Regions from separate parts of the Kocuria sp. ICS0012 genome, predicted to be linked through region 2. Evidence: riboswitches for the same ligand, from Rfam matches in the RefSeq annotation. Region 2 holds a riboswitch; each other region holds the start of a gene.
The links. A riboswitch is a leader RNA that binds a small molecule or an ion and turns the genes downstream of it on or off. The one in region 2 is predicted to bind S-adenosylmethionine.
Positions count from the first base shown of each region.

Region 1: linked by a shared signal. The riboswitch ahead of A5728_RS03105 (methylenetetrahydrofolate reductase) and the one ahead of A5728_RS10200 (bifunctional o-acetylhomoserine/o-acetylserine sulfhydrylase) in region 2 are both predicted to bind S-adenosylmethionine.
Region 3: linked by a shared signal. The riboswitch ahead of A5728_RS08010 (LLM class flavin-dependent oxidoreductase) and the one ahead of A5728_RS10200 (bifunctional o-acetylhomoserine/o-acetylserine sulfhydrylase) in region 2 are both predicted to bind S-adenosylmethionine.
Region 4: linked by a shared signal. The riboswitch ahead of A5728_RS07855 (cobalamin-independent methionine synthase II family protein) and the one ahead of A5728_RS10200 (bifunctional o-acetylhomoserine/o-acetylserine sulfhydrylase) in region 2 are both predicted to bind S-adenosylmethionine.

Region 1 is NZ_LZMM01000024.1:114,656-119,272, forward strand. Features, by position in the region: gene A5728_RS14415 (thermonuclease family protein) at 342-1,190, shown strand; gene A5728_RS14685 (hypothetical protein) at 1,314-1,589, opposite strand; gene A5728_RS14690 (thiamine pyrophosphate-binding protein) at 1,586-2,017, opposite strand; SAM riboswitch class IV at 2,189-2,305, shown strand; gene A5728_RS03105 (methylenetetrahydrofolate reductase) at 2,386-3,339, shown strand; gene metE (5-methyltetrahydropteroyltriglutamate--homocysteine S-methyltransferase) at 3,537-4,617, shown strand, end outside.
Region 2 is NZ_LZMM01000061.1:48,166-52,782, forward strand. Features, by position in the region: gene A5728_RS10190 (CPBP family intramembrane glutamic endopeptidase) at 1-473, shown strand, start outside; gene A5728_RS10195 (VOC family protein) at 525-1,163, opposite strand; gene A5728_RS14530 (hypothetical protein) at 1,825-2,166, shown strand; SAM riboswitch class IV at 2,131-2,251, shown strand; gene A5728_RS10200 (bifunctional o-acetylhomoserine/o-acetylserine sulfhydrylase) at 2,328-3,716, shown strand; gene A5728_RS10205 (homoserine O-acetyltransferase) at 3,719-4,617, shown strand, end outside.
Region 3 is NZ_LZMM01000046.1:176,110-180,726, forward strand. Features, by position in the region: gene A5728_RS07995 (ABC transporter permease) at 1-267, opposite strand, end outside; gene A5728_RS08000 (aliphatic sulfonate ABC transporter substrate-binding protein) at 264-1,313, opposite strand; gene A5728_RS08005 (ABC transporter ATP-binding protein) at 1,318-2,121, opposite strand; SAM riboswitch class I at 2,129-2,220, opposite strand; SAM riboswitch class IV at 2,349-2,463, shown strand; gene A5728_RS08010 (LLM class flavin-dependent oxidoreductase) at 2,541-3,956, shown strand; gene A5728_RS08015 (hypothetical protein) at 4,148-4,399, shown strand; gene A5728_RS14790 (hypothetical protein) at 4,427-4,600, shown strand; gene A5728_RS08020 (hypothetical protein) at 4,604-4,617, shown strand, end outside.
Region 4 is NZ_LZMM01000046.1:141,363-145,979, forward strand. Features, by position in the region: gene A5728_RS07850 (MFS transporter) at 82-1,509, opposite strand; gene A5728_RS07855 (cobalamin-independent methionine synthase II family protein) at 1,861-3,072, opposite strand; SAM riboswitch class I at 3,087-3,173, opposite strand; partial or broken gene A5728_RS07860 (3-hydroxybutyrate dehydrogenase) at 3,424-4,172, shown strand; gene A5728_RS07865 (IclR family transcriptional regulator) at 4,385-4,617, opposite strand, start outside.

The DNA of each region.
Region 1 (4,617 bases), on a different contig from region 2:
CCGACACCTAGCTCCGCCTCACCCCCCTCTGCTTTTACTGAGCTAAAGCAGTCTTGAGGCACCCCCAGGTGCTTTTACTCCACTAGGCATCACGTGCCGCGACACGGATCGCCGATCCCTGCAGGGTGAACACCCTCTGGCACAATAACGTCGTTGCAAATGCACCGACATGATGCCGGGTGCTTCCTCCGAGACCCGGGACCGCGATGCCTGCCGAGACCATTCACCATCCTGCCCGCCGCCGGTGGGCCGCCGGTCCGAGAAGTCGCTGGGCCGCCGGTCCGAGAAGTCGCTGGGCCGCCGGTCCGAGGGCCCGTGCGAGCGCCGTCGTCCTGGCGAGCTTGTTCGCCCTGACCGCGTGCGGCGGCGCCGCAGAGTCCGCGCCCACCCCGGACGACTCGGTGGCCACGGTGGAACGCGTGGTGGACGGGGACACCCTGGACGCCACGATCGCGGGGAAGTCCACGCGGGTGCGGCTGCTGAACATCAATACCCCGGAGGTCGCGCGGGACGGTCAGCCCGGCGAGTGCCTCGCGGACGAGGCCACGGCCAAGCTTGAGGACCTCCTGCCCAAGGGAACCACGATCCACCTGGACTACGACGTGGAACGCACGGACCGCTACGGCCGCACCCTCGCACGAGTGACCCGCGACGACGACGGGTTGAACGCCAACCAGGCACTCGTCAAGGCGGGCCTGGCAACGCCCATGACCGTGGGCGCCAACAGCACGTACCGGCGAGAGATGGACAGCGCGTACAACGTGGCCCAGGCCATGCAGGTCGGTTTCTTCGACCCGAAGCAGGACTGCGCGCCGCCGGGGGAATCCGCATCCCCCGGCACCACAACTTCGAGCACCGCGAGCCCGAGCGCGACGCCGAGTCCCACCCCGTCCTCCACACCCACTCCCACGCCGACGCTCGAGGCGCCTCCCGCGGTCGTGGAGGACGAGGTCGCCGTGGGCGATCCGGCACCCCAGCCCAATCCCGCTCCGCAACCAAGCTACAACTACGACCCCGCCCCCGCGCAGCCCGCGGCACCTCAGCTACCGGCCGCGCCCCGGGTACCTGCTGCCCCGCAGCTGCCGGCGGCACCCCACGTGCCCCCGGCTCCCGAGAGTGATGGCGGCTATCCCGGTTACACCGGCCCCCGGTGCTACGAACCGGGAGGCAAGGTCTGGCACCCGTGCTGAGTCGCTGATGACACGCCAAGGCGCGCTCAACCGGTCGGTTGATCGGGTGGGCGTCCCTGCTTTTCGCCGCGCTTTCGTCACGCGGGTGCACCGGCGAGCCGCCGGATGCACGGCGGCCCGAACTCAGGGTTCCTGCGTGGACGACGTCGCTCCCGGCAGGTCCCAGGGTTCGTGACGACCGGGGTTGGCGGTCGCGCTGCGCAAGGGGGACGGCGTCGTCGTCGAAGCGGGTGCCTGCGAGGACGCGAACCCGCCCGCGGCCGGCGCCGCGGCTATCGAGCGCGAGACCCAGTTCTCGGGTCCCAACTCGGGCATCTTCATGTCCTGCACGTCGTGGGGCAGGATGACCACGGCAGGGCCCAGGTGCCCCCGTGCGGTGCGGAACGCGGTGTCGATCACGGCCTGTGACTGCGGGGCGAGACGGCGGCCTGGACGTACACCGCGACGTCGTCGAGCACCCGTTCCAGGTCGCTCTCCTGCTGCGTGAACGTCCCGAACGAGGGCAGTCCCTGCTGCCCGATGATCGCCACGACCGGCTGATTGTCTATCTCGGCGTCGTAAAGCCCGTTGAGCATGTGGAACGCACCCGGGGAGGACGTCGCGACGCACACGCCCACTTCCCCGCTGAACTTGCCGTAAGCGGTGGCCATGAGGGAGCAGATCTGCTCGTGGGTCGGGCGGATGTACTCCAGACCCTCGCTCTCGCGTGCGGCACGGTCCAGGGCGCCGTCGAACTCGCCGATGCCGTTCCCGGGGAAGCCGAAAACCCGCTGGACCCCCCAGTGCTTGAGGCGCTGGATCAGGAAATCGCTGACGGTCGTCACCATGTCTGCTGTCCGTTCCGGGGCGGTTCGTGCGCCGCGGCACGGGCCGGGGCACGTTCCTCAGTCCACCCCCAATCCGCCCGCTTGGGAAGACGAGCGCGGCGGGAGGCCGGCGGTTCCGTCATCGTTCGTGGGCCTCGTCACGGGGCTGTGCTACGCTTACTCGTAACAAAGGATCATGAGTCCCGGTGCGAAGCTCTGGCTAGCCGGGCGGCAACCCTCCAGCTGTAGTGGGGTGCCCCAGATGAGGATCCGGCCGCCGCGCAACCGCGTGGTCGGCAAGTACGGCGCTCGGAGCTCGTCCTCCGGCGTCCTAAGGCCGGAGGATTTTTTATATGCCCGCACCCCTCGCAGCGTCAGAACCCGCGCCCGTGACTGGCCCGCCCACGGGGACGTCCTGGCTGGTCCGGCGCCCGCGCCGCTCCACGCTCGTCTCGTTCGAAGTGTTCCCGCCGCGGCCCACCGCGGACCCGGACACTGTGTGGCGCAACATCGACGCCATGGCCCAGGCCGGGCCGGATTTCTTCTCCGTCACCCACGGTCACGCCGGCCATCACGGCGTCTCCCGCGAGGCGCTGCGCCACCTGCGCCGCACGACCAAGACCCCGGTCATGGCGCACTTCACGTGCGGTGGCACGGACCGCGCGGGTCTCGAGCGCGCCGTGGACCAGTTGCTGGACGACGGCGTTCGTGACCTCCTCGCGCTGCGCGGCGACCCGCCCCTGGGTACCGGGGCATGGCGGACCCCCGCGGGTGGCCTGGGCCGGGCCTCCCAACTGGTGGAGCTGATCCGGGACGTCGAACGACGTCGCTTCGGCACCGGGTTCCGCCCGGGTCAGCGACCGCTGTCCGTGTCGGTGGCGTGCTACCCGTCCCCCGCGCGTGGCCGCGACTTCGAGGCGGATCTCGCGTCCCTGTGGGACAAGCAGGAGGCCGGCGCGGACTACGCGATCACGCAGGTGCTCTACGAACCCGAGGACTACGCCACGTTCCTGGAACGCGCGCGCTCGGAGGGCATCCACATCCCCGTGGTCGCCGGGCTCATGCCGCTGAGCAACCCTCAAAGGTTGCAGCGCATGACCGAGATCACCGGGGTCCGGGTCCCGGAACGCCTCACCCGGTTCCTGCGCGCCGACACTCCTGAGGAACTGCGCCACCGAGGGGTCGCGGCCACCCTGTCCCTGATCGACGACCTCATGGATCTGGGCTGCGCCGGTTTCCACCTGTACACGTTCAACCGCCCCGAGGCGGCGCTGACCATCCTGGAGCACCTGCGGGTCCGGGATGCCGCACGCGAATACCGAGGCCGCAGCCCCGCGGCCTGACCGCCGCACCAGCCCCGACCGACCCGTGAACCGATCGTGTTGGCTTCGACCGCCACATCCGGGCAGGCCGAAAACCGTTCGTAGCGGCACCACCCACGCTGACGTTCCCCTTACCCCGCCGCGCCGGAGCACACCCGTTGCCGCGGCTCATCACACCCCCTAACCGCCATACCCCACACCAGCTCCGAGGAGTTCCCATGAGCACCCAGCCCGTCCCGTTCCCCGCCGCCACGATCCTGGGCTACCCCCGCATCGGCCCCGACCGCGAGCTCAAGCGCGCACTCGAGTCCTATTGGAAGGACCCGCAACAGCACCCCGCCACCACGGTGCTGGACACCCTCGCCCGGTTGCGTGAGCGCACCGCCACGCGATTGTCCGAACTCGGCCTCACCGCGGATCACGCTGTGCCGTCCGAGGGGTTCGCGGTAGACCACGTCCTGGACACGTCCCTGGCGCTGGGCGCGGTTCCCGCGCGGTTCATCGCGGACGGCTACGAGCCCGCCGCCCCGGACACGCCCCGCGGGATCGAGCTGATCACGGCGTTGTCCCGCGGCACCGATCGGTTGGAGCCGCTCGAGATGACCAAGTGGTTCGACACCAACTACCACTACTACGTACCCGAGATCGGCCCGGACACCCCGTTGCGTGCGAACCCCGAGAGCCTCGTGTCCCGCTACCGGACCACCCTCGGGACCACCGGGATCACCACCCGCCCGGTCCTCGTGGGCCCCGTGAGCCTGCTCTTGCTCTCACGCCCCGAGACCACCGATGCCGTCGCGAGTCACCCCCTGCAGCGCCTCGACGACGTCGTGGCCGAATACGCCGCGATCCTGCGAGCCCTGGCCGAGGCCGGCGTCGAATGGGTGCAACTCGACGAGCCGGCCCTCGCCGCGGACGGGTGGAGTGTGGAACGCACCGAACTCGTGGCCGCCCTCGAGAGCGCCTACACCCAACTCTCGAACGAGCAACAGCGCCCCGCGATCCTCGTGACCGTGGGCTACGGCGATGCCGGCGAGGACGCCCAGCTCGCCCTGGCCCACACGAACGTCGACGCCCTGGCCATCGACCTCGACCGCGGGGACGTCCCCGGCAAGAAGGCACTCGAGGCATGGGGCGAACGCCCCGTCGTGGGCGGCGTCGTGGGCGGGCGCACCGTGTGGCGCACCGACCTCGCGCGCGCCGTCGAGACCCTGGACCGGCTGCGCGCCGCGGCCCGCGGGCCGGTGGCCGTGGGCACCGCGACGCCGCTGCTGCATGTCCCGCACGACGTCGCCCGCG
Region 2 (4,617 bases):
TGCTGTGCAGGATCGGGGTGGATGGGCGCAGACCCGCGTGGGACACGCTGTGGGGAATGGGCCTGTTCGCGGTGATGGGCGGCGGCACCCTGGTGCTCTATCAGGTGGGCCGGTCCCTGGGGATCACCGCGCAGATCACCACATCCACCATGGAGCAGACCTGGTGGGCGGTTTCTTTGCTCGTGCTCTCCGCGCTGCGCCACTCGATCGTGGAAGAGATGATCGTGGTGGCGTTCCTGTGCGAGCGCTTGCGATCCCTCGGATGGTCGTGGTGGCTCGTGGCGGTGGCCTCCGCGGTGGTGCGGGCCAGCTATCACCTGTACCAGGGGTTCGGACCCACGCTCGGGAACCTGGTCATGGGACTCGTGTTCGTGTGGCTCTACCGCCGCGGCGGTCGACTCATGCCGCTGCTGATCGCCCACGCTCTCCTGGACACCGTGGGCTTCCTGGCCCCGCAACTGCTCGCGGGCTGATGCCGGAGACCGGGCGGAGCGGCGTCGTCGGCCGCACCGAAGGGAACCAGATCAAATGGTGACGGTGCCGTCCGGGGTGTCGAACGAGACGGCCATGACCCCGGGGGTGCCGTTGGGGGCGCACCAGGTGACGTCCAGCGAGCCCAGGACGTCCTCCACGGGACCGCCGAGCCACTCCGTGACGCGGTCGGGGGAGCCGGCGATCTCCATCCCGCTCAACCGGACGTCCGTGATCCGCGCCTGGGACGGGTGCATCTCGTCCTCGGAATCGAAGTGCACCATGAACGGCAACTGCGGGTCGGAGATCAAACCCTTCACGCCGATCTGATGCCATTCGAGCTGCCGACCGTCGGGGAACAACCGGCCACCGGGCACGGAGGGGCGGCCCAGCTTGGCCTCGAAGGGCGCGAGGTCGGGGACCTCTACGACCCAGCCGAGCCAGCCGCCGCCGGCGTCGGAACGGGCACGGACGGCCTGACCGAACGGCGCCTTCTCCGCGGCGGGGTGCTCGAGCACCGTGACGACCTCCACGTACTGGTGGTCGGTGAGCGGCAGGATCATGTTCCGGGTGCCGAAACGGGGGTGCACACCGCCCTTGACCGGTTCGATCCCCAACCGGTTCGCGATGCGTTCGGTGGTGGCCTCGAGGCCGTCGGGCTGAGCCGCGAAGGAAACGTGATCCAAGTTCATGACGCCATGGTGGCACCGGCCACACGGGCCACCAAATCGAGCGCGAGCCCGGCGAGTGTGTGACCTGCGCCGCCCGGTCCGGTGGGCAGGGCCGGCTCTCCGCACCTCCCGAGACCTGGCATCGGGACGGCTGATCCGGGCGGGGACTGTGTTGGTCCAGGTCCACGAGACGCGCGTCTCAAAGGCTGGAGTTCGCAGCATCAGCCGGGGAGTCTCCGACCGAACCCTCGCTATATGACCTGAGACCGATATCGATCCCGATCACTACGAGGTGGTTCCCGTGTCCGCAAATGCCGTCGGTTTCACACTCCTGATCCTCCGAGTCGCCCTGCTCCTGGGGAAGTTCGTGCGCGTCAAGGTGGGTTGGGTCCAGAGCCTGTTCCGCAGCGACGAGTACTACTCCGCTGGCACTATGACCAGCTGCCCGTCCTCCGTGGAACCGTTCTCCCTGCACATGTCCATCGCGGCCGTGGCTGGCGGCGTTCACCATCCTGGCGGTGGTCGGCATCGCGTTCAACGTGGCCATTTTCCTGTGGTTGGCACCCCACATCATCGGTCGCTACTGGCTCGCGCGCGGTATCGGTGACTACCACCCGTCCATGGGGGTGACCGCCACCGGGCTGATCCTCATGCGCGTGGTGGACCCGGAGGCCAAGACCCGGTGTTCGAGGCGTTCGGTTACAAGCAGCTGGTGTTCGAACCGTTCTTCGGGGGCGGGTTGGTCACGGTGCTGGCCATCCCCGTCATCTACCTGACCGGCGTGCGGCCGTTGTTCTTCGTGATGCTCGCGGTGTTCGTGATCGCGGTGCTCACGGGTCTGTTCTACGTCCATCCACATGAGATGAAGGACCGGGAACTGCACACCCGGGAGATGGAACAGCAGGAACGAGCGGCCACTGACCCCGAGCCCGCTCGCAGCGTCCCCGGCTTGACTCCCGCCCCGCCGGGTTCGGACAATGAGGTAATAGGTCACGAGAGTCAGCGCGAAGCCCCAGCTAGCTGACCGGCAACCCTCCCTTCCGCGGTGGGGTGCCCTGGGTGAGGACCTGGCCGTGGCGTCGACCGACGTCGTGCGGCAAGCGCGGGTCATTGGTGCCCGGTCACAGCACGGGCACCGTGCGGATCGCCACCGGACCCCTGATCCTTCCGAGAAGGAGTACGGCCATGAGCACCGCTCCCACCCCCGACAATCCCCAGGGCTGGTCGTTCGAGACCCGACAGATCCACGCGGGCCAGAACCCCGACCCTGTGACCGGGTCGCGCGCCCTGCCGATCCACCAGACCACGTCCTTCGTGTTCCCGGACGCCCGCACGGCGGCGGCCCGGTTCGCGCTCGAGGAGATGGGTCCCATCTACTCGCGCCTGACCAACCCCACCACGGAGGTCGTGGAGAACCGGGTCGCGTCCCTCGAGGGCGGCGTGGGGGCCCTGATGGTCTCCTCCGGGCAGGCCGCGGCCACGCTCGCGATCCTCAACCTGGGCGGCGCCGGAACCCACGTGGTGGCCAGCCCGTCCCTGTACGGCGGGTCGTACAACCTGCTCAAGCACACGCTGCCGCGCATGGGCGTGGAGACCACGTTCGTCTCGGACCCGGACAATCCCGCGCAGTGGCGGGACGCGGTGCGCGAGAACACCGTGGCGTTCTTCGGTGAATCCATCCCGAACCCCCGCAACGACGTGCTCGACATCGAGACGATCGCCGGGATCGCCCACGAGGCGGGTGTCCCGCTCATCGTGGACAACACGATCGCCACGCCCTACCTGGTGCGGCCCATCGAGTGGGGCGCGGACATCGTGCTGCACTCGGCCACCAAGTTCCTGGGCGGCCACGGCACGGCGATCGGCGGGTTCATCGTGGACACCGGAGCGTTCGACTACTCGCGGGACCCCGAGCGCTTCCCCGGTTTCAACCAGCCGGACGAGACGTACAACGGGCTCGTCTACGCCCGCGATCTCGGTGCGGACGGGGCCTTCGGCGTCAACCTCTCGTACATCCTCAAAGCGCGTGTGCAGTTGCTGCGCGATCTGGGGACCTCGATCTCTCCGTTCAACGCGTTCTTGATCGAGCAGGGCATCGAGACGCTGTCGTTGCGCATGGAACGTCACGTGGCCAACGCGCAGAAGGTCGCCGAGTGGCTCGAGGCCCGCCCCGAGGTGCGCTCGGTGTCCTACGCCGGTCTCGAGTCCTCGCGCTGGCACGACCGCGCCCTGAAGTACGCGCCCAAGGGTGCCGGGTCGGTGCTCGGTTTCGTGCTCGACGGCGGCCGGGACGCCGGTGTCGCGTTCGTGGACGCCCTGAGCCTGCACTCCAACGTGGCGAACATCGGCGACGTGCGCTCGCTCGTGATTCACCCCGCCTCCACGACGCACGCCCAGCTCAAGGACGAGGAGCAGCTCGCGGCCGGCGTGGAACCGGGATTCGTGCGGCTGTCCGTGGGTGTCGAGGGCATCGACGACATCCTCGCGGACCTCGAGTCCGGATTCGCCGCGGTGGGTGCGCGCGGCGACGCTGCCGGCGACGCGGCGTCGTCGGCGGAGGACACGGGGAACTGACCATGACGGTCGTGGGCAACGGGCCGCGCACGCGGCGCGACGGCGTCGTACGGCGGGCCGAACTCGGCGAGCTCGTGCTCGAGTCCCGGTTCCGGCTGCCGGACGTGCACCTCGCGTACGAGACGTGGGGCGAGCTCGCGGCGGACGGTTCCAACGCGGTGCTGATCGAGCACGCGCTCACGGGTGACACGCACGTGGCGCGCGGTGGTGCGGGGCATGAGGACGCCGCGAGCGCTCCCGAGGGCGCGGCCGCCGCGGCGGACGGTTGGTGGGACGGACTCGTGGGCCCGGGTGCCGCGATCGACACGGACCGCTACTTCGTGGTGTGCGCCAACATCCTGGGTGGGTGCTACGGCAGCACGGGACCCGCGAGCCCCGCACCGGACGGCGTCCCGTGGGGCTCGCGTTTCCCGCGCGTGACCGTGCGGGACTCGGTGACCGCGGAGGCCCTGCTCGCTCGGGCGCTCGGAGTCTCCCGGTGGCGGCTCGTGATCGGCGGGTCCATGGGCGGGGCGCGCGCCCTCGAGTGGGCCGTGTCCCACCCGGATCGGGTGGCCGCGTGCGCCGTGATCGCGGCCAACGCGCGCGTGGGTGCCGAGCAGCTCGCGTGGGGACAGGCACAGTCGCTCGCGATCCGCCAGGACCCGAACTTCCGGGGCGGCGACTACTACGCGGGCGAGTACCCGGAGGCGGGTCTGGGGCTCGCGCGGCGGATCGCGCACATCACCTATCGCAGCGCGCACGAGCTGGAGACGCGCTTCGGCCGCGACCCCCAACCCCGTGAGGACCCCGAGGCCACCCACGTCGCGGACCGCGGTCGGTACCAGGTGGAGAGCTACCTGGACCACCAGGCGTCCAAACTCGCGGGCCGCTTCGACGCGAACTCGTACCTGAGTGTCAA
Region 3 (4,617 bases), on a different contig from region 2:
CACGGGCAGGACGATCCCGATCAGCCCCAGGGCCCAAGGATTGCGCAGCGCGCTGGGACGCGTGCGGGAATCCGCCGCGGCAGGGGTGTCTGATGGGGGTGCGACGTCGCCGGGTGCCACCGCGCCCGCCTCGTGGCGTCCGTTGTCGTCGGACAGTATGGCCACCGCAGTGACGCCAGCTGCTTCGGAGGACGTGCCGCCCGGTGCTTCGCGGGACGCGCCGTCCGAGGACCGCGGTGCGGCGGAGGAGGTGTCGTGAGTGCTCATGAGGACTGCTTCCCTTCGATCACCTGGGCCACGGCGGCCGCATCGGCGTGTTGTGCGTAGTGCTGCTCCACGATGTTCGCGAGCGCCTCGTCCACGTCCTGCTGCGAGGAGACGTCCCCGGATTCCACCAGGATGGGCCCGACCCGCTCGAGCACCGCGAGCTGTTCGGGGCCCGGAACGGGGTCGATGTCCAGGTGGGTGCGCTGCCAGACCCGCCGGGCGGTGTCGCGATCGATGCTCGCGCCTTCCGCGAGGATCGCGATCCCCTCCTCCGGGTGCTGCAGCGCCCACTGCCGCGCGTAGGCGTACGTGTTCACCACGTCCTGCGCACCCGTGGGGTTCAGCTGCAGGAACACCTCCCGCGCGTTGAGGAACCCGTACGTGTTGAACTCCAACTGCCGGTGGAACAGCACGTCCCCGGCCTTCTCCGCGGCGGCCATCACGGGGTCCAGTCCGGACCATGCGGCCACCTGACCGGTGTCCAGCGCGGTGCGCCCGTCCGCGTGCTGCAGGTTCACCACGGTGACGTCCTGTGCGCTCATGCCCGCCGCGCCGAGGGACTGCAGGAGGAAGAAGTACGGATCCGTGCCCTTCGTCGCGGCCACGGACGTGCCCGCGAGATCCGCCACGGTGCGCACGGGGGAGTCCGGGGTGCGCACGAGCGCGGACCACTCGGGCTGTGAGAACAGGTCGATCGTCCTGATCGGCGAGCGGTTGGCACGCGCGAGCAGTGCGGCGGAACCTGCCGTGGAGCCCACGTCCACGACCCCAGCGCGTAGCGACTCGTTGGCCTTGTTGGAACCGGCCGAGTACACCCACGTTACGGTCTGGCCGTGGGCCTCGGCGACCTTCTCGAGCCAGCCCTTGGCCTTGATGATCAGGGACAGCGGGTTGTAGGTCGCGTAGTCCAGGTAGATCTCGTGCGCGGAACCGCCGGCCACACCGCGGCCCGGACCTTCGCCCTCCATGACGCATCCGCTCAGGGGCAGCGCCAGCGCGGACAGGCCGAGTGCCTGCAGTGCGCGGCGTCGGGACAACTGCGCCATGCGCTCAGCGCTCCACGCCGAGCAGGGCCAACAGGTGGGCGCGCAGCGCGGTGATCTCACTGTCCTCGCGGGAGCGCGGGCGGGCCAGCTCGGGGGAGATGATCTCGGCGATGGTCGCGGGGCCCGTGGCCGTTTCCCGCGCGAGCACCACCACGTGATCGGAGAGCACCAGGGCTTCCTCGACGTCGTGGGTGACCATGAGCACGGTCGTGGGATCGGCGCGGTGCACGTCCAGCAACAGGTCCTGCATCCTGATCCGGGTCAGGGCGTCCAGGGCCCCGAAGGGCTCGTCCAACAACAGGACCCGAGGGTTCCGTGCCAGGGCCCTGGCCAGGGATGCGCGCTGTGCCATGCCCCCGGAGATCTCCGCGGGACGGTGATTCGCGTGGTGGGACAGGCCCACGAGCTCCAACAGCTGCGCCACCCGCTGCTTCCCCTCCCGGGCGGGAGTCCCGTCGGGCAGACCCAGCGCCACGTTGCGGGCCACGCTGCGCCACGGCAGCAACCGCGGTTCCTGGAAGCCGACGGCGCAGCGCGGGTCGATCTCGCGCACCACCGAGTCGTCGATCCGGACTTCGCCCTCGCTCGCCGTGCCGAGCCCGGCCACGGCGCGTAACAGGGTGGACTTGCCGCAGCCCGAGGGGCCCAGGACCGAGACGATCTCGCCCGGGCGCACCGTGAACGTCACATCCTGCAACACCCGGTGCGTTCCGGGTCCCTGGTGCGCGGGGAAGGACTTGCCGACCCGGTCGAAGATGACCGCCGCGGCGTCGACGGCAGATTCCGGGCGCGTGAGGATATGGCTCAATTCATCAACTCCATCGTTCCTGGCATTAGCACCTTGCCCGCGTGGGGCTGGTTGCTGCGACGTCAACGAGCCAGGTCTCTCAGCCGCTCCGGATGGGAACCCCACCATTGAACGGGCCGGGAGCCCGCGGGTGCAAATCGTGTGACGCGCCGGGGCGCCGTCGTGACGTGCCGTAACCCGAGGTGTTTCCGAGGACCGGGGATCCCCGTTAGGATCAATGCCACAACGATCACGAGTTCCGACGTTTAGCCCTGGCTTGTCGGACGGCAACCCTCTCCCGTAGCGGGGTGCCCCAGGTGAGGATCGGGCCGCATGACACACCGCATGCGGCAAGTACGGCGCCACACAAGCGCGCTGGACCCGCAAGGTAGGCCGCCGTAGGTGGTGCACGGGGCGCGGGTCGTGTTCCTGCTGAGGGGCTGACCGAGATGAGCAAACGGATTTCCGTCAACGCGTTCGACATGACCTGCGTGGATCACCAGAGCTTCGGGTTGTGGCGCCACCCGCGGTCCCGGGCCACCGAGTACAACACCATCGAGTACTGGACGGAGCTGGCCAAGCTGCTGGAGCGGGGCAAGTTCGACGCACTGTTCCTTGCGGACGTGGTGGGCATCTACGACATCTACAAGAACTCCGCGGCTCCGGCCGTGCGTGACGGGGCCCAGGTCCCGGTCAACGACCCGTTCATGCAGGTCTCGGCCATGGCCGCCGTGACCGAGCACCTGGGCTTCGGCGTGACGAGCGCGGTGACCTACGAGCAGCCCTACACCCTGGCCCGCAAGTACGCCACACTGGATCACCTCACCAAGGGCCGCGTGGGATTCAACGTGGTGACCTCCTACCTTCCGTCCGCTGCGGAGAACCAGGGCCTGCCGCGCCAGATCGAGCACGATACGCGTTACGAGATCGCGGAGGAGTTCCTGGACGTGTGCTACAAGCTCTGGGAGGGCTCGTGGGAGGAGGACGCCGTGGTTCAGAACCGTGAGACGGGTGTCTACGCGGATCCCACCAAGGTCCATCCCATCCGGCACAGCGGGGAGCACTTCACGGTTCCCGGAGCGGGGCTCACGGCACCGTCCCCGCAGCGCACACCGCTGATCTTCCAGGCCGGCGCGTCCTCGCGCGGGCAGGCGTTCGCGGGTAAGCACGCGGAAGCCGTGTTCATCGGCGGGTTGCGCCCGGACCTCACACGTTTCGTGACTGACAAGATCCGCGACCGGGCTCAGGCCGAGGGCCGCAGCCGTGACGACGTCAAGATCTACGCGATGCTCTCCGTGGTCGTCGCGGACACGGACGAGCAGGCCCAGGAGAAGTACCGCGATTACCTGCAATACGTGGACCTGGAGGCCTCCCAGGCGATCATCGGTGGGTGGTCCGGCGTGGACCTGTCCCAGTTCGACGAGGACGAGGCCCTGAACTACATCAAGACCGACTCCATCCAGTCCTTCCTGACCCCGTTCACGCTGCAGTCCAAGGACAAGCAGTGGACGCGCGAGGAGATCGCCAAGCACTGCGCCCTGGGCGGGATGGGTGCCGTGCTCGTGGGCTCCGCACAGACCGTCGCGGATCAGCTCGAGACCTGGGTGGACGAGGGCGGCCTGGACGGCATCAACCTGGCCTACCACGTGAGCCCCGGTTCCTTCGAGGACTTCGTCGAGTACGTGGTCCCCGAGTTGCAGAAGCGCGGGCGCTACCGCACCGAGTACGAGGGCACCACCCTGCGCGAGTCCCTCTACGGCGAGGGCCAGCCGCGGGTCAAGGACACCCACCCCGCCGCGGCCTACCGGGGCGCCTTCGCGGGCGCGAGCTCCGTGGCCACGGCCAGCTCACGCTGAGCCGCCCCGAGCCAGGGGACGACGCAGCGCCGCACCTTCCCGAGGGCACGCGCGACACGCCGCGGCGGCGTTCGCCGAGCACGTGCGGGAGCCCGGACTGTCCTGCCCCGTGGTGGACGGGGGGTGCGGCACGGGACACGCGACCGCGGAGCGCGCACCCGCAGCTGCTGCCGGCGGGCGCTGTGGTGCTGGTGGCGTTCCAGGCCGTGGACGGCGGCCGGCCGGTGGTCTTCTTCGACCATGCGGTGGCGCCCGACTGGCGCTGGCACCCGGACGTGATGGCGGGCCGCCTCTACCGCGCTGGGTTCACGGAGCGGTGGCGCGCAGTGAACCGCCCGGATGCCGAGCACCGTTTCCCAGAGTGTCACCTGCTGACGGTCAAGGAGACGGCCGAGGTACCGTCGGTCCCGGTGGACCGGGGCTGCTCGGCGGGCAGCTGCTGAGCCGACCCGGCGGCCGGGCGGGAGGCCGTGCGAAAGCCGCGGGGTGCCGGGCGGAACGTGCGGGGCACCGCACGACAAGACGGACGATCGGTGGAAGAGGCGGCGGGGAGTGGCAAGGCCAAGGAATGGGGGGTGCTGATGGAGCTGGGCCTGGTCGTGGTGGGCTTCCCGCTGTCGGTGCTGGCTCCCCAGGTGCTGTGACAGGTGTTCGGGGAGCA
Region 4 (4,617 bases), on a different contig from region 2:
CGTATGGCTGCGGGGCCCGCCGTGCGCCGTCGTGACCTCCGACGAATCAGAGGCCGGGACGGTTGGTTCGTGTGCCGGGGATCAGTGGCGGCGGATGCGCGCCGGAGCGGTGGTCTCGGGCTCGCCGGCCACCGGGGGAACGATCTCGTCCGGATGCGCCCGGACGTACTCCTGGTGCACCTCCGCGACGTGCAGGTCCTTGCCCTGGTCCGACTTCTTGACGAAGGAGACCGCGATGAAGGACACGAGCGAGATCAGGGAGATGTACAGGCCGATGGTCCACGCGGCGCCGGTGCGGTTGAGCAGCAGCTGGGCGATCATGGGGGCGAACGCGCCACCAATGATCGACCCCAGGGCGTAACCGATCGAGACACCGGAGTAGCGGACGCGGGCCGGGAACATCTCGGCGTACATGGCGGACTGCGGACCGTAGGACGGACCCAGACCGATCGTCAGGATGAAGATCGCGGCCGCGAACAGGGGCAGGGACGCCGTGTTGAGCATCCACCACATGGGGATGGCCCACAGGATGATGATGCCGTAGCCGATCTGGAACGTGAGCTTGCGCCCGATCTTGTCCGAGATCCACCCGCCGAACATCGTGAAGATGAGCCACCCGACGCCGCCCACGAGGGTGGCGATCAGCGTCTCGGGGCGGGACATCCCCAGGGTCTTGGTGCCGTAGGACGCGAAGAACGCGATGACCAGGTAGCCCGCGGCGTTGTTCGCGGCGAAGATCAGCGCGGCCAGGATGACCTGCGGGGAGTTGGTCCGGAACAGCTGGTCCAGGGGAGCGGAGGACTCCTTGGCGCGCTGGCGCATCTCCAGGAACACGGGGGACTCGTCCACGGAGCGGCGGATCAGCCAACCCACGAAGATCAGCACGATGGAGAACAGGAACGGAACGCGCCAGCCCCAGGCCTCGAACTGCTCGGGGGTCAGGATGGTGCTCAGACCGAACATGAACAGGGTGGCCATCAGCACGCCCAGGGGCACACCGATCTGGGGGTAGGCGCCGAAGAAGCCGCGCTTGTTCGCGGGCGCGTGCTCCACGGACATCAGGGCCGCACCACCCCACTCACCACCGGCGGAGAAGCCCTGCAGGATACGCAGGACCAGCAGGATGATGGGGGCCGCGATACCGATCTGCTCGTACGTGGGCAGCAGGCCGATCAGCGTGGTGGCCGCGCCCATCCCGAAGAGGGTCATGACCAGGGTGATCTTGCGCCCGTACTTGTCACCGATGTGACCGGCCACGATCGCACCCAGGGGACGGAAGAGGAAGCTGATGCCCAGGGACGCCCAGGCGACGATCTGTCCCAGCGTGGCGTTCTGCTCGCCCGCCGGGTTGAAGAAGTGGGTGGCCAGGATGAAGGCGGCCGCCTGCGCATAGATGAAGAAGTCGTACCACTCGATGGTGGTGCCCACGAGGGTGCCCGCAAGGACCTTGCGCTCTTCTCGGGTCATGGTGTGCGCCGGCTGAGCGGGCGCTGAGGTGGTGGATGCCATGTGGGTCTCCAGGATCGGCGGACGCGGGGTCCGTGGGGTGCCAGTGGCGGGGTGGATCAGGGGAATAACCGACCGATTGGCCTCGAAATAAGTGTACGAAAGAATGTGAAGCGCACCACACGTTTCGTGTACTAAATCGTATATTTTTCCCGGGCCGTTCACCCGGGCGGGCAGCATGTCGGCCGTTGTGACGCGTTCATGACACGGCAACGCCCCCTCCCGCCGTGCCGCACCGTGGAAGGTGCGGGCGCAGCGGAAGGGGGCGGGCGGCGTCGTCCGGGAAGATCGGGGAACCGGAACGGTCAGCGACGCGGTGGGACTAAAAGCTGCAGGACCAGCCGCGCGGCCTGATCAGAACAGGCGCTCGGACGCGATCCGCGCACCCTCCACGAGGGACTCGAGCTTGGCCAGCGCGATCTGCGGGTGCAACCGCCCGCCCAGACCGCAGTCCGTAGAGGCGATCACGTTCTCCTTGCCCACCACGGACGCGTACTGCTCGATCCGGTCCGCCACGAGCTCGGGGTGCTCCACCACGTTGGTCGAGTGCGAGACGAAACCGGGGTAGACCACCTTGCCCTCGGGCAGCTGGTGGTCCTTCCAGACCTTCCACTCGTGGCCGTGGCGCGGGCTGGACGCCTCGAAGCTGTAGCCCTGCGCGCGGATGGTGAGCATGAGGTCCACGAGGTACTTGAACTCGAGGTCCGTGGTGTGCGGGCCGTGCCACGAACCCCAGCACAGGTGGAAGCGGATCTGCTCCTCGGGGAGGTCGCGCAGTGCGTAGTTCAGCGCGTCCACGCGCAGCTGGGTGAAGGCCAGGTAGTCCTCCACGGTGGGCTCGGGGTTGATCTGGTCCCAGGACTCGGCGATCGAGGGGTCGTCGATCTGCACGGTCAGTCCGGCGTCTACGATGGCCTTGTACTCCTCGCGCATCACGTCCGCGCACGCGTAGACCAGTTCCTCGTCCGTGGCGTAGTACTCGTTCTTCACGCGCGCGCAGGAGCCGGGGGACAGTGCCGCGACGAAGCCCTGCGTGGCACCGTTCAGGGCCATCGCGTCCTTCACGCGGCGGATGTCCCCGGCCACAGCCTCCTGACCCGTGTAGGTCAGCGGGCCCGTGATCTTGGGCTGGGAGACCGTGTTGCGGTGCACGAGCACGCCCGCTGTGGGGTCCTCATAGGCGTCCCGGAAGCGCTCCCGGTCGCGGCGGTCGGGGAAGCTCGTGAGCACGATGTGTCCCGGGCTGGAACGGTGCTTCTCGCCCTCGTTCCACCGGTCCTCGTCCGTGGGGGTCAGCCCGCCCAGGCGGTGGAACGAGTAGTTCCACCAGGCCCCGTAGTCCACGGCGCCGGACGTGGTGTGGCCGTACTCGCCGTCGTTGACGATGTCGATGCCGATCTCGCGCTGGGTGCGCACGATCTCTGCGACGCCTTCGTCGAGCGCCTCGCCCAGCTGGGAGAGGTCGATCTCGCCCGCCTGGAAACGGTTGTTGGCCTTCAGCAGCTCGGGCGTGCGAGGCAGGGAGCCCACGTGGGTGGTCTGGATGCGATCGGTGTTCAAGGGCATGGCTGTGCTGTTCCTTTCCATCGGTCCTGGCGTTAGCACCGGTGTCACCCCGGTTGCTGCGGCTTCCACGAGCCAGATCTCTCGGCCGCTCTGGATGGGTACTGCTCCATCCAACAGCATCGCGAGGAGTGGACGCCAGTTGTGGCGTGTCGGACGACGACGCCGCTCCCCGGGTTCCTCCTGCCCCGGCCCCTCGGGCTGGGGTCACCGGGGCTTCCGTGACCCGGCGGACTCCGGTGCGGGCCGTGACTCGTAGCTGGTCCGGGGTGGTCCGTTCCGGATCGTGACCCGGCGGCCCTCGGGGCGTAGCGTGACGCGGTAGGAGAACCGTCCACGCGCAAAGAGGCTGTCATGGAGCAATCACTCGGGGGGAAGAAGGCCCTGGTCACCGGTGGGGCCAGCGGGATCGGCCGCGCCGCCGTGCAGGCGTTCGCGGACCGCGGCGCCCACGTGGTCGTCGCGGATATCAATGAAGAAGCCGCTCAGACGACGGCCTCCGAGGTGGGCGGGAAGCCTGGGTCGTGGACCTCTCGGATACCGCCGCGCTCGCCGAACTGAGCCTGGACGTGGACATCCTGGTCAACAACGCGGGGATCCAAAAGGTGGCCCCCGTGCAGGACTTCGACCCCGCGGACTTCCACCGCATCCTCACGCTCATGCTCGAGGCTCCGTTCCTGCTGATCCGTGCCGCACTGCCGCACATGTACGAGCGCGGATGGGGCCGGATCATCAACGTCTCCTCCATCCACGGTCTGCGCGCGTCCGCGTACAAATCCGCGTACGTCACGGCCAAGCATGGGCTCGAAGGGCTGTCCAAGACCGTGGCCCTGGAGGGCGCTGAGCACGGTGTGACCAGCAACTGCGTCAACCCCAGCTACGTGCACACCCCGCTCGTGGACAAGCAGATCAAGGACCAGGCCGCGACCCACAGGATCCCCGAGGACCAGGTGATCGAGAAGATCATGCTCACCGAGTCCGCGATCAAGCGCCTCGTGGAACCCGAGGAGGTTGGCGAGCTCATCGCGTTCCTGGCCGGCCCGTCCGCGGGCATGGTCACGGGTGCGTCCTACACGATGGACGGTGGCTGGACGGCGTTCTGAGTGCGGGGCGACGTCGCCGCGTCCACCCTCGCTGCCGTTCGGTGTCGAGGCAATGGCCCGCGTTCCACGGCCCCTCTCCGGCCAAGGGCCCGAACATCTGCGTCCCGAAAAAACACCCGCAGTCGCACAACGCATGCGGTATCGGGACACAGATGTTCCGGGGTGCGAGAACGCGGGGTCTGACGGTACGGGACGACGCCGCTGCGTCCGGTTCACACGGTCGTGGCCCCCGCGCGCAGCGCCGTGGAGAGCCTGTGGGCCTGGTCCAGCAAAGCCGCCCCGAGGCGGGGTCTGCGTTCCGCGGTGAACCGGGGTTCGATCCCCGTCAGGGAGAGTGCGTAGCGGGGTTGGCCGGTCGCGTCGAACACCGCGGCCGCCATGCCCCACGAGCCCTCCACAATACGTCCGGGGTTCAGGGACCAGCCGTCCTCCCGGACCTGGGCGA